Regions from separate parts of the Peribacillus sp. NPDC097197 genome, predicted to be linked through region 1. Evidence: riboswitches for the same ligand, from Rfam matches in the RefSeq annotation. Region 1 holds a riboswitch; each other region holds the start of a gene.

What was found. A riboswitch is a leader RNA that binds a small molecule or an ion and turns the genes downstream of it on or off. The one in region 1 is predicted to bind cobalamin.
Region 2: linked by a shared signal. The riboswitch ahead of ACQKL6_RS18190 (hypothetical protein) and the one ahead of metE (5-methyltetrahydropteroyltriglutamate--homocysteine S-methyltransferase) in region 1 are both predicted to bind cobalamin.
Region 3: linked by a shared signal. The riboswitch ahead of ACQKL6_RS12210 (ribonucleoside-diphosphate reductase subunit alpha) and the one ahead of metE (5-methyltetrahydropteroyltriglutamate--homocysteine S-methyltransferase) in region 1 are both predicted to bind cobalamin.
Region 4: linked by a shared signal. The riboswitch ahead of ACQKL6_RS00260 (helical backbone metal receptor) and the one ahead of metE (5-methyltetrahydropteroyltriglutamate--homocysteine S-methyltransferase) in region 1 are both predicted to bind cobalamin.

The regions. Positions count from the first base shown of each region.
Region 1 covers NZ_JBNNST010000016.1:4,908-7,107, reverse strand. The annotation lists gene metE (5-methyltetrahydropteroyltriglutamate--homocysteine S-methyltransferase) at 1-897, opposite strand, end outside; cobalamin riboswitch at 1,038-1,236, opposite strand; gene ACQKL6_RS17280 (potassium channel family protein) at 1,519-1,941, shown strand; gene bcp (thioredoxin-dependent thiol peroxidase) at 2,004-2,200, shown strand, end outside.
Region 2 covers NZ_JBNNST010000018.1:52,626-54,825, forward strand. The annotation lists gene ACQKL6_RS18175 (YheC/YheD family protein) at 1-548, shown strand, start outside; gene ACQKL6_RS18180 (YheE family protein) at 609-812, shown strand; gene ACQKL6_RS18185 (hypothetical protein) at 871-1,062, shown strand; gene ACQKL6_RS18190 (hypothetical protein) at 1,092-1,316, opposite strand; cobalamin riboswitch at 1,545-1,746, opposite strand; gene ACQKL6_RS18195 (MBL fold metallo-hydrolase) at 1,842-2,200, opposite strand, start outside.
Region 3 covers NZ_JBNNST010000008.1:51,157-53,356, reverse strand. The annotation lists gene ACQKL6_RS12210 (ribonucleoside-diphosphate reductase subunit alpha) at 1-1,277, opposite strand, end outside; cobalamin riboswitch at 1,415-1,596, opposite strand; gene ACQKL6_RS12205 (manganese-dependent inorganic pyrophosphatase) at 1,884-2,200, shown strand, end outside.
Region 4 covers NZ_JBNNST010000001.1:54,781-56,980, forward strand. The annotation lists gene ACQKL6_RS00255 (ABC transporter ATP-binding protein) at 1-609, shown strand, start outside; cobalamin riboswitch at 731-908, shown strand; gene ACQKL6_RS00260 (helical backbone metal receptor) at 1,075-2,040, shown strand; gene ACQKL6_RS00265 (FecCD family ABC transporter permease) at 2,003-2,200, shown strand, end outside.

The DNA of each region.
Region 1 (2,200 bases):
AAGCCAAATGTTTTTCCCGTCAATCACACCGGCCCCAAGTATTTTATCTTGCGGGAAACCGACTGTTTGAAGATTGCTGAGATTTTTTCCTTTGTCATGGACCAAATCAAGGCCGATTCCTTGAACGGGCAAGTCGATCACTTCTTGGTAGTGCTCTACAGCATCAAAGTATGTTTGCAGCATGATGTTCAGGTTGGGGACAGCTTCGTTCAATTTTTCATACAGGTATGTAACAGTTTTCATCTCGTCTTTGGAAAGGGAAGAAACAAGGGAAGGTTCATCGATCTGCACCCACTTCACGCCTTCTTGTTCCAGCTCTCGCAAAATTTTTGTGTATAAAGGCAACAGGCTCAGGATGATGGCCGGAAGATCTTTTTTATCATAGCCCTTTGACAAAGAAATGAATGTGTAAGGTCCGACTATAACCGGTTTCGTATCGATTCCTAGTTTTTCCTTGGCTTCGCGGTAAGCGGCAAGCGGCTTGTTTTCTGTCAACGTAAGCTGGGACTGTTTTAGCTCTGGAACGATATAGTGATAATTTGTATTGAACCATTTCGTCATTTCGGAAGCGACTTCATCCTTGTTCCCACGGGCCATTGAATAATAAACGGAAAGGGGGACCATGCCACCTTTATAAGCCGAATAGCGTTCTGGCACCAGGCCGAACATGACGGACATATCGAGCATTTGATCATATAACGTAAAGTCGTTGACCGGGATGATATCGATGCCTTGATCTTTTTGTTTTTGCAAATTGCCTAAACGGATCGCTTCCAATTGCGCCATGAATTCCGTTTCATTTAATGTTCCAGCCCAATAGGCCTCTAATGTACGTTTCCATTCACGATCCTCACCGATTCGTGGGTACCCTATATTACTACTTTTCAACACATCCATCTCCTTTTAATGAAATAACAACAAAAAAAGCACCCCTAACCGTCAAAAGAGAAAGTTAGAAATGCTTAAAATAAAGGGGCACGAAAATACCCCTTATCATTATAAGGTCCCTAACACCTCCCTATCTCCCGTAGGTTAAAACAGTGTTGTCGAAATAGGCAGGTCTCCTGACTCAGGGAACTCTTACTTAGCACTAAAAGCCTTCCCAATCCAAAAAGACCAGTGGCATCAAACAAAAGCGCTATACATTCCCATTACAGTGGCGGGACCGTGCCGGAATTACACCGGACTTCCCTTTTAATCCTAAAAAGCTTAGGAACCTATCTCCACATATGAAATTCATAAAAAACTCCGTCCGCATAAACACGGAAACTAAAATTTACAAAATATTATAAAAACTTAACCCATCTTAGCATATCCCGGCCAAATGGGTCAACAAGGAAAAAGTCGGGAAATGGGGTCTGACCCCCACCATGTGGCACGAGAACCCATGCTGTATCTATGTTTTCTTGATGGTGCAGCAGCTGGGAAATAGGGTCTGACCCCTAAAACGAGCATATATTGACTCGCAAAAGAGTATGTATAAGGGAAGTGGGTTGTTTTTGAAATGAGGCGTGGGGGATGACCTTTTATATTTTGATTGTGGGGATTATCTTTTGCATGGTGATGAGCATTCGGACCTTATTTCTTTCTGAGTCGGAGGCAAAGAAGTTTTCTCTTGAAGATATGCTGTGGCTCGGCAATTTATATGCGACATTATTAGTCGGTTTTGCACTGATTTATTTATTATACGAGCTTCAGAATCATTCGGTGATTCTTGATATGGGCAATCGCTTGGATGGAACCTTTTCCGAGCAGCTGAAGACTTCATTTTATTTTAGTGCGATGACGATGTTCTCCGTCGGATATGGGGATATCTCCCCAATCGGCATTGGCCGGATGATCGCGACAATCCAAGCATTCATTGGCTATACGCTTCCTGCGGCATTTGTGATCAGGGCTGTCATCGATTTTGAACAGAAGGAAAGAAAGAACAAGAAATGAAAGTTGTGTTTCTTTCGATTATTGGGTACGCTTACCATGATGAAAGAAATGGAGGGTTTAGAATGACGGTCGAAATTGGAGAAAAAGCACCAGACTTTCAATTACCAGCAAACAACGGAGAACAAGTTACCCTATCAGGATTCAAGGGTAAACACGTTGTATTATATTTTTACCCAAAAGACATGACACCCGGTTGCACGACGGAGGCTTGTGATTTCCGTGATGCTAATGAACAATTCGAAGAGCTTGATGCTGTCAT
Region 2 (2,200 bases), on a different contig from region 1:
CCCTGCTAGAAAAACCTGATGGCACCCTCCAATTCAATAGCCTGAAACATCAGGAATTGTATTCTGATTTCTCCGCGTTTTGGGAAGCCAATAAGGCGTCGCTCAAAAAGAGGGGGTATCTGGCCCAACGAGCGGTCATTCCAAAGAAACTGAATGGACACCGATACGATTACCGTATTCTTGTTCATTATGAAAATGGGTTTTATAAAGTGACCGGCAAGGGCGTGAGGATGTCGCAAACCCAGGAAATCACAACCCATACACCAAGGGGGGGAAAGCTTTTTCCCTATCAGCAGCTACAAACGAGGCCGTTAAACAGGAAGTTGGCGAACATTGCGCAAAGATGTGGAATCATCCTCTCCAGGAAGTTTGGCTTTCTTGGGGAATTCTCCATTGATATCGGGGAAGATACATCCGGTGCTCTATTCATTTATGAAGTCAATTCAAAACCCATGCAATTTGATGAAGAGGAAATTGAAGCGAGCCGCCTACTACATTTAAAAAACCTGTTCATTGAATTAACTTTTCCGAATCACATAAGAAAATAACCTCCATCCTGCTTTTTCCATTATAATGAAATGAGAAACAGCGATATGGAGGTTATACATATGATTACGCATTTTCAATGGAAGCCGTTGCACAAGAATTTACCTGGCTGGAAGATTTCCTTTTACTTCAATAAATTGGCCGTCCAAGCCCTCTATCATAAAGATGGGTCCATTGAGTGGTTAACCAATCCGCCTGTAGAGTCAGAGGAAGAAAAACTCAAGGGCATGATTCATGATTTAATGGTGTACCACGTGTACGACTAAATAGAATAAAGAATCCCTCTTTGGCTAACACTAATAAAAAGCCAAGGAGGGATTTCATTTGGATAAAGAAAAGATTACATTTCTGAAGGATACCGAGTATGACGGTAAGGATTCTGTATATCTCGATATCGATCGTATCATCAATGAAGGACTTGCTGGCGGAAACGTCTATGAAGCCGCGGACACCTTGAACATTGAGGAAGCCCATGACTTTCATGATGAAACGGAACCGAACATCAATAAAGATTGAAAACAAGGGCTTCCCTTATGGGCGGCTCTTTACTTGATTTCTTGATAGCCGAATATTTCTAGATTCACTTGGCTAAAGGCTCTTTCAAGATTTGCTTCGTATTCTTTCCTATCTTCTACGTTTTTGCCATGAACCTGGATTTCCTCAATCAAGCTTGCTCGGCAATCATCTAAAGATATCATTTCTTCCACACAAAAGTTACGCATGATTTGCGCTTTTAAATAGTCCGTAAAATGCTCAACTGTACCAAACAATGATATGGCCCCCTATGATAGCTGTCCTGTCTAATTAACAGGATTCTTTTTGAATATTGTCCAATATGGACTTGTAAAAAACAAAAAACAACTTCCCATTCAGAAGTTGTTAGAGTGCAAACGAAACATAACAAAAATGACCATGATTCCCCATTTTTCTACAAAAATAAGAAAGCATGTTCTTGCTAATTTTTCGCACTTAACACCCCCTATCCTCGTAGGTTTCTGGCGTTGTGCTAAAAACGGGCAGGTCTCCTGGCTCATGATCATCGCTTTTCGAACCTTCCCATCTTTTCTTGCAAAAAAGACAGTGGCATTCCTTCGAATCGCTCTCATTTACAGTTGCGGGACAGCGTCGGATTCTAACCGACTTCCCTTTTAAGCAGATAAGCTACACTTTCTTATCTGCACCCATTTCTAGACGAAATACTATTTTTCAGTTTAACTGTATCAAATTTTCACTAGGATTACAATGAGGCTCCTGCCTTGTTCTTGGGCCCTATCTATCCTCTTTCCTCTTATTCATCATTTCTTCCTGTCCTCTGAATACACCCTACTCTCTTTCAGGATCGATGTAATGATATGCTCCGAATCCCATTCATGACCGGATATCTCGATAAGCGGATACCGATTAGGCAACACGTTTTGCTGAATTTCATGGACTTCCAATCCTTGATCATGCAAACGCAGAATTTCACCGCGCAGATTTTCCAAGTAACTGAGCTTTCTTTCAAACATTTCCTTTCCGTTCGGGACATATCCGGCATGGCAGCAAAAGACCTCTTTAAAATCATACTGAAGCAGTTTCTTGATGGATTCCATGATGACCGGGATAGATTCTTCCCTTAAAACTAGCTTCGTTTTCGGCGTTACAAACAGGTCAC
Region 3 (2,200 bases), on a different contig from region 1:
TGTGAAATCATGATGCCTTTCATAATGTCCATCGCTTTGATTTTCTCGAAACTATAGCCTGGAAGTATGCCATTCTCCGCCGCCTCTACAGCAAGGGCGTAATGGTCCCTGAAACTGCCATCCCCTTTTTTCTCGTCATAAAAATCCTCGAGGGAGAACCCAAGGGTTTGCTTCACGGTATGCGGGTCGAAGAGATACCAATCTTTCCGGTCACGCACGGCTTCCATGAATAAATCGGGGATGCAGACGCCCGTGAAGATGTCATGCGCCTTTAAGCGGTCGTCGCCGTTTTGCGTCTTCAAGTCAAGGAAGCTCATGATGTCCTTATGCCACGCATCCAGATAGATGGCGATTGCGCCTTTACGTTGCCCCAATTGATCGACACTGACGGCCGTTTGGTTAAAGAGGCGAATCCAGGGAGTCGTGCCTGAACTGTTACCGGAAAAACCGCGGATATCAGAACCAAGCGAACGGATTTTCCCGACATATAGACCAACGCCGCCCCCGAACTTGGAAACTTTTGCGGCATCATAGTTTGATTGATAAATTCCGTCGATGGAATCCTCGATTGCATCGATGAAGCATGAGCTCAATTGCCCGTGTGTCTTTCCGGCATTTGAGAGGGTAGGGGTCGCTACCGTCATATATAGGTTCGACATTGCCCAGTAGGCTTCTTTAACAAGCTGCAGGCGGTGTTCCGTTTTTTCCAGTCTCATGATTTCCATGGCAATGATCATGAAACGCTCCTGGGGAAGTTCATAGACCTTGTCTTTTTTTGGCCGGGCCAAGTAGCGATCATTCAAAAGATAGATTCCGATATATGAAAATAGTTTATCTTTTTCCGGATCGATGACCGAACCCAATTCTTCGATTTCCGTTTTTGTGTAGGAGTCGAGAAGCTCTGCTTTATAAACAGGGTAACGTTGGCCTTCATGCTGCTGAGAGAGTTCTTGAATCAATTCATAGAAAGGTCCATAGTTCCGGCCTTCATAGCCCCGGTTCTTTTGGGCATTACGATACATGGTATTCAATAGTTCCCTTGCGGCGACGAATGTCCAGTCTGGGGCATCGATATCGACACTTTCAAGTGCAAGCTGGATCAACTTTTTCGATGTTTGTTCTTCTGAAGCATCACCTTTGCGATCGAGCCATTTAGTAAAACGCTTTTTGAACTTTTCCATATCAAGACTGCCTTCGAAATCCTTGGATAACATGTCCAGCTGGATTGAATTTGTTTCTGTGTCATTTTTTATGGTAGGGTTATATGTTTGAGTCATAAATGTTCCTCCTCTTAAATGTACGCGAATAAAAAAAAACCGCCCAATAAATTGAGCGGATCAAACGATAGGATAAAAGAGCCATGAAAAAATAGCCGTTACACTATCGTTTCATCATCTCAATCCCCGAAGAATAAGAAACTTGAAAAAACCAGGCAGGTCTCCTGACTCATGATCATCCTACTTTGAGTCCTTCCCGTATAGAGAGCTATACAGTGGTTTTCTCATTTCGTCACATTTACAGTTGCGGGGACAGTTCCGGGTTCACACCGGATTCCCTTTTCAGCCATCTCTGGCACCTTGGTTAATAATTCTATATATAGTTATTTATGTTGTTGGAAAAGTCAATATCTAGTATGTATGCTTATATTATCGTAAGCCATCCATGCTGATAATTCAACATATATATTTGTGAAAACTGATTCATATCTATTGACAAGGTCGGATAAAGGAAGAGGATGATGAAAGAATATAGGGAGGAATACAAAATTCCATCGCGGAATGTCAGGGTTTTTGTGTTAAAATAAATTGCATAGCAAAACTAGGGATTCTGGTTATGAAAAGAAAAATCCCTGCCAAATCATTTAGGAAAAAGGAGAAAAAATCGTGGAAAAAATATTAGTTTTTGGACATAAGAATCCGGATACCGACACTATCTGTTCAGCAATCGCTTATGCTGACCTAAAAAAGCAGCTGGGCATCCAAGCTGAACCTGTTCGTCTTGGTGAAGTGAATGGTGAAACACAATATGCGTTGGACCAATTTAAATTCGAAGCACCCCGCCTTGTTGAAAAAGTGGCTGGGGAAGCGGATGGCGTGATTTTAGTCGATCACAACGAACGTCAGCAGAGTGCCGAAGACATTGACCAGGTACGCGTATTGGAAGTCATCGACCATCATCGTATCGCTAATTTCGAAACAAG
Region 4 (2,200 bases), on a different contig from region 1:
TGGAAACGAATCGGTTATGTTCCTCAGGCACATAAAATGGTTTTCGGATTTACTTTGGAAGAGCTTGTCATTATGGGAAGGGCGCCTTATATCAGTACGCTGTCCCAGCCTTCTGCAAAGGATCGGGAGGCTGCCATCGCTGCTCTTGAAATGGTTGGCATTGCTCACCTTGCCAAAAAGTCCTGTAATTCCGTTAGTGGTGGGGAATTGCAGCTGGCCTTGATTGCCCGGACGCTTGTATCGGATCCGGATGTATTGATTCTTGATGAGCCGGAGTCGCATCTTGATATTCAAAAGCAAATCGTGATTTTACAGACACTTAAGCGGTTATCGAAAGAGAAGAACATTTCTTGTATCATAAACACGCATTATCCGAACCACGCATTCTACTTGGCTGACCATGTTTTAATGACTGCCAAGGAAAAGCGTGTGGTGTATGGCGAAGTCCGCGAAGTGATGACGGAAGCCCGGATGAAAGAGTACTTCGGAATCGAAATGAAGAAAATCATTTATGAGGAAGAGGATGACTTTTTGATTGAAACGATGGTGCCGAAAGATCTAGGTCTTTTACGTGATCAAAGTACATGCCGTTTTAATAGTGACATCTAAAGCTATAGAAGGCAGCCATGTGATGGTTGCCTTTTTGCGTTCCAAATCTTAATTTAAAGTAATCTGAAATATCATATAATACGATTTCCTATATGGTGTATAATGAAAGGCAGTGAAATTATATACATATGAACAATTTGGTGTCTGTAAGGACTTGAAAGGGAAGTTGGTGAAATGCCAACGCGGTCGCGCCACTGTAAATGGGAGTTAACGGATGTATACCACTGTATGAATAATATGGGAAGGTGCCGTTAGCAATGACCATGAGCCAGGAGACCTGCCAAAATTGTACACCGGTAACCACGCGGATGGGGAGGTGTGTGGCAGAGCTATGTCCCTTTTTTGTTCCGTTGCCATACAAGCATCCTCCGTTTTGATGGGGGATGCTTTTTTGTATGGCTTTTGATATTCGCAACACATGTGTGAAGGTCCAGAAATGAACACAAAAATGATGGAGGTTTTAAGATGAGGAAGATATATAGTTTCATGCTTGTGATGGGATTGATGGTCGGTATATTGGTTGGCTGTAGCGATGCCTCTCAGGATAGAACAGGAGAAAACCAGTCGACAAAACAAGCTGTTAACCAGGGCTTCCCGCTTTCGTTACAAGATGCAGTGGGTAACAAAGTCACCATCGAGCAGAAACCAGAAAAAATCGTTTCATTAATCCCAAGTAATACAGAAGCGGTCTTTGCGCTAGGTTCGGGTGAGAAAGTGATTGGAGTGTCTGAAAATGACAATTACCCGGAAGAAACGAAAGATATTCAGAAGATAGGTGGAATGGAAATAGATACAGAGATGATTTTAGCCTTGCAGCCTGATATCGTTCTTGCTCATGAGAGTGCCCATAATTCCAAAGAAGGAATCCAACAGCTTAAGGATGCGGGTATTCCAGTTATAATCGTCAATGATGCTAAAAGCTTTAAAGAAGTGTATACGTCTATCGAGATGATTGGAACGGCAATAGGGGAACTGGATAAGGCAAAGGAAATCGTCAAGACGATGCAGAACAAGCTGGAAAAGATCAAAGAAAAGGCTAAGGCAATCAAGAGTGAGGATAGAAAAAGTGTTTTTGTAGAGGTTTCACCGTCACCTGAAATCTATACAACGGGAAAAAATACTTTCATGGATGAAATGCTGGACATCATTTCAGCGGATAATGTCGCAGGTGAATTGGATGGCTGGGTAAAACTCGATGAAGAGTCGATGATAGCGGCCAACCCGGATGTCATCATTACAACCTATGGTTATTACACAGGAGATCCAGTCAAAGAGGTAACGGGAAGAAATGGATGGGCCGACATTCAGGCAGTTAAGAATGGTGAGGTTTTCGATGTCCATTCAGATATTGTCACTCGTTCCGGTCCTAGGCTTATAGAGGGAGTAGAGGAACTTGCCAAATCAGTCTATCCGAACGTATTTAAAAACTAAACGGGCATTGGCCTATGTATTTGCCCTATCATTTTTGGTTATTTCGATATTGATCGGTGTTTCCTTAGGATCGGTTTCTGTTCCGATACCAGTGCTTTTGCAAATCATTGGCAAGGAAGTCCTTCATTTGCCCCTGGCCATGGAACCGGATGGGACACTG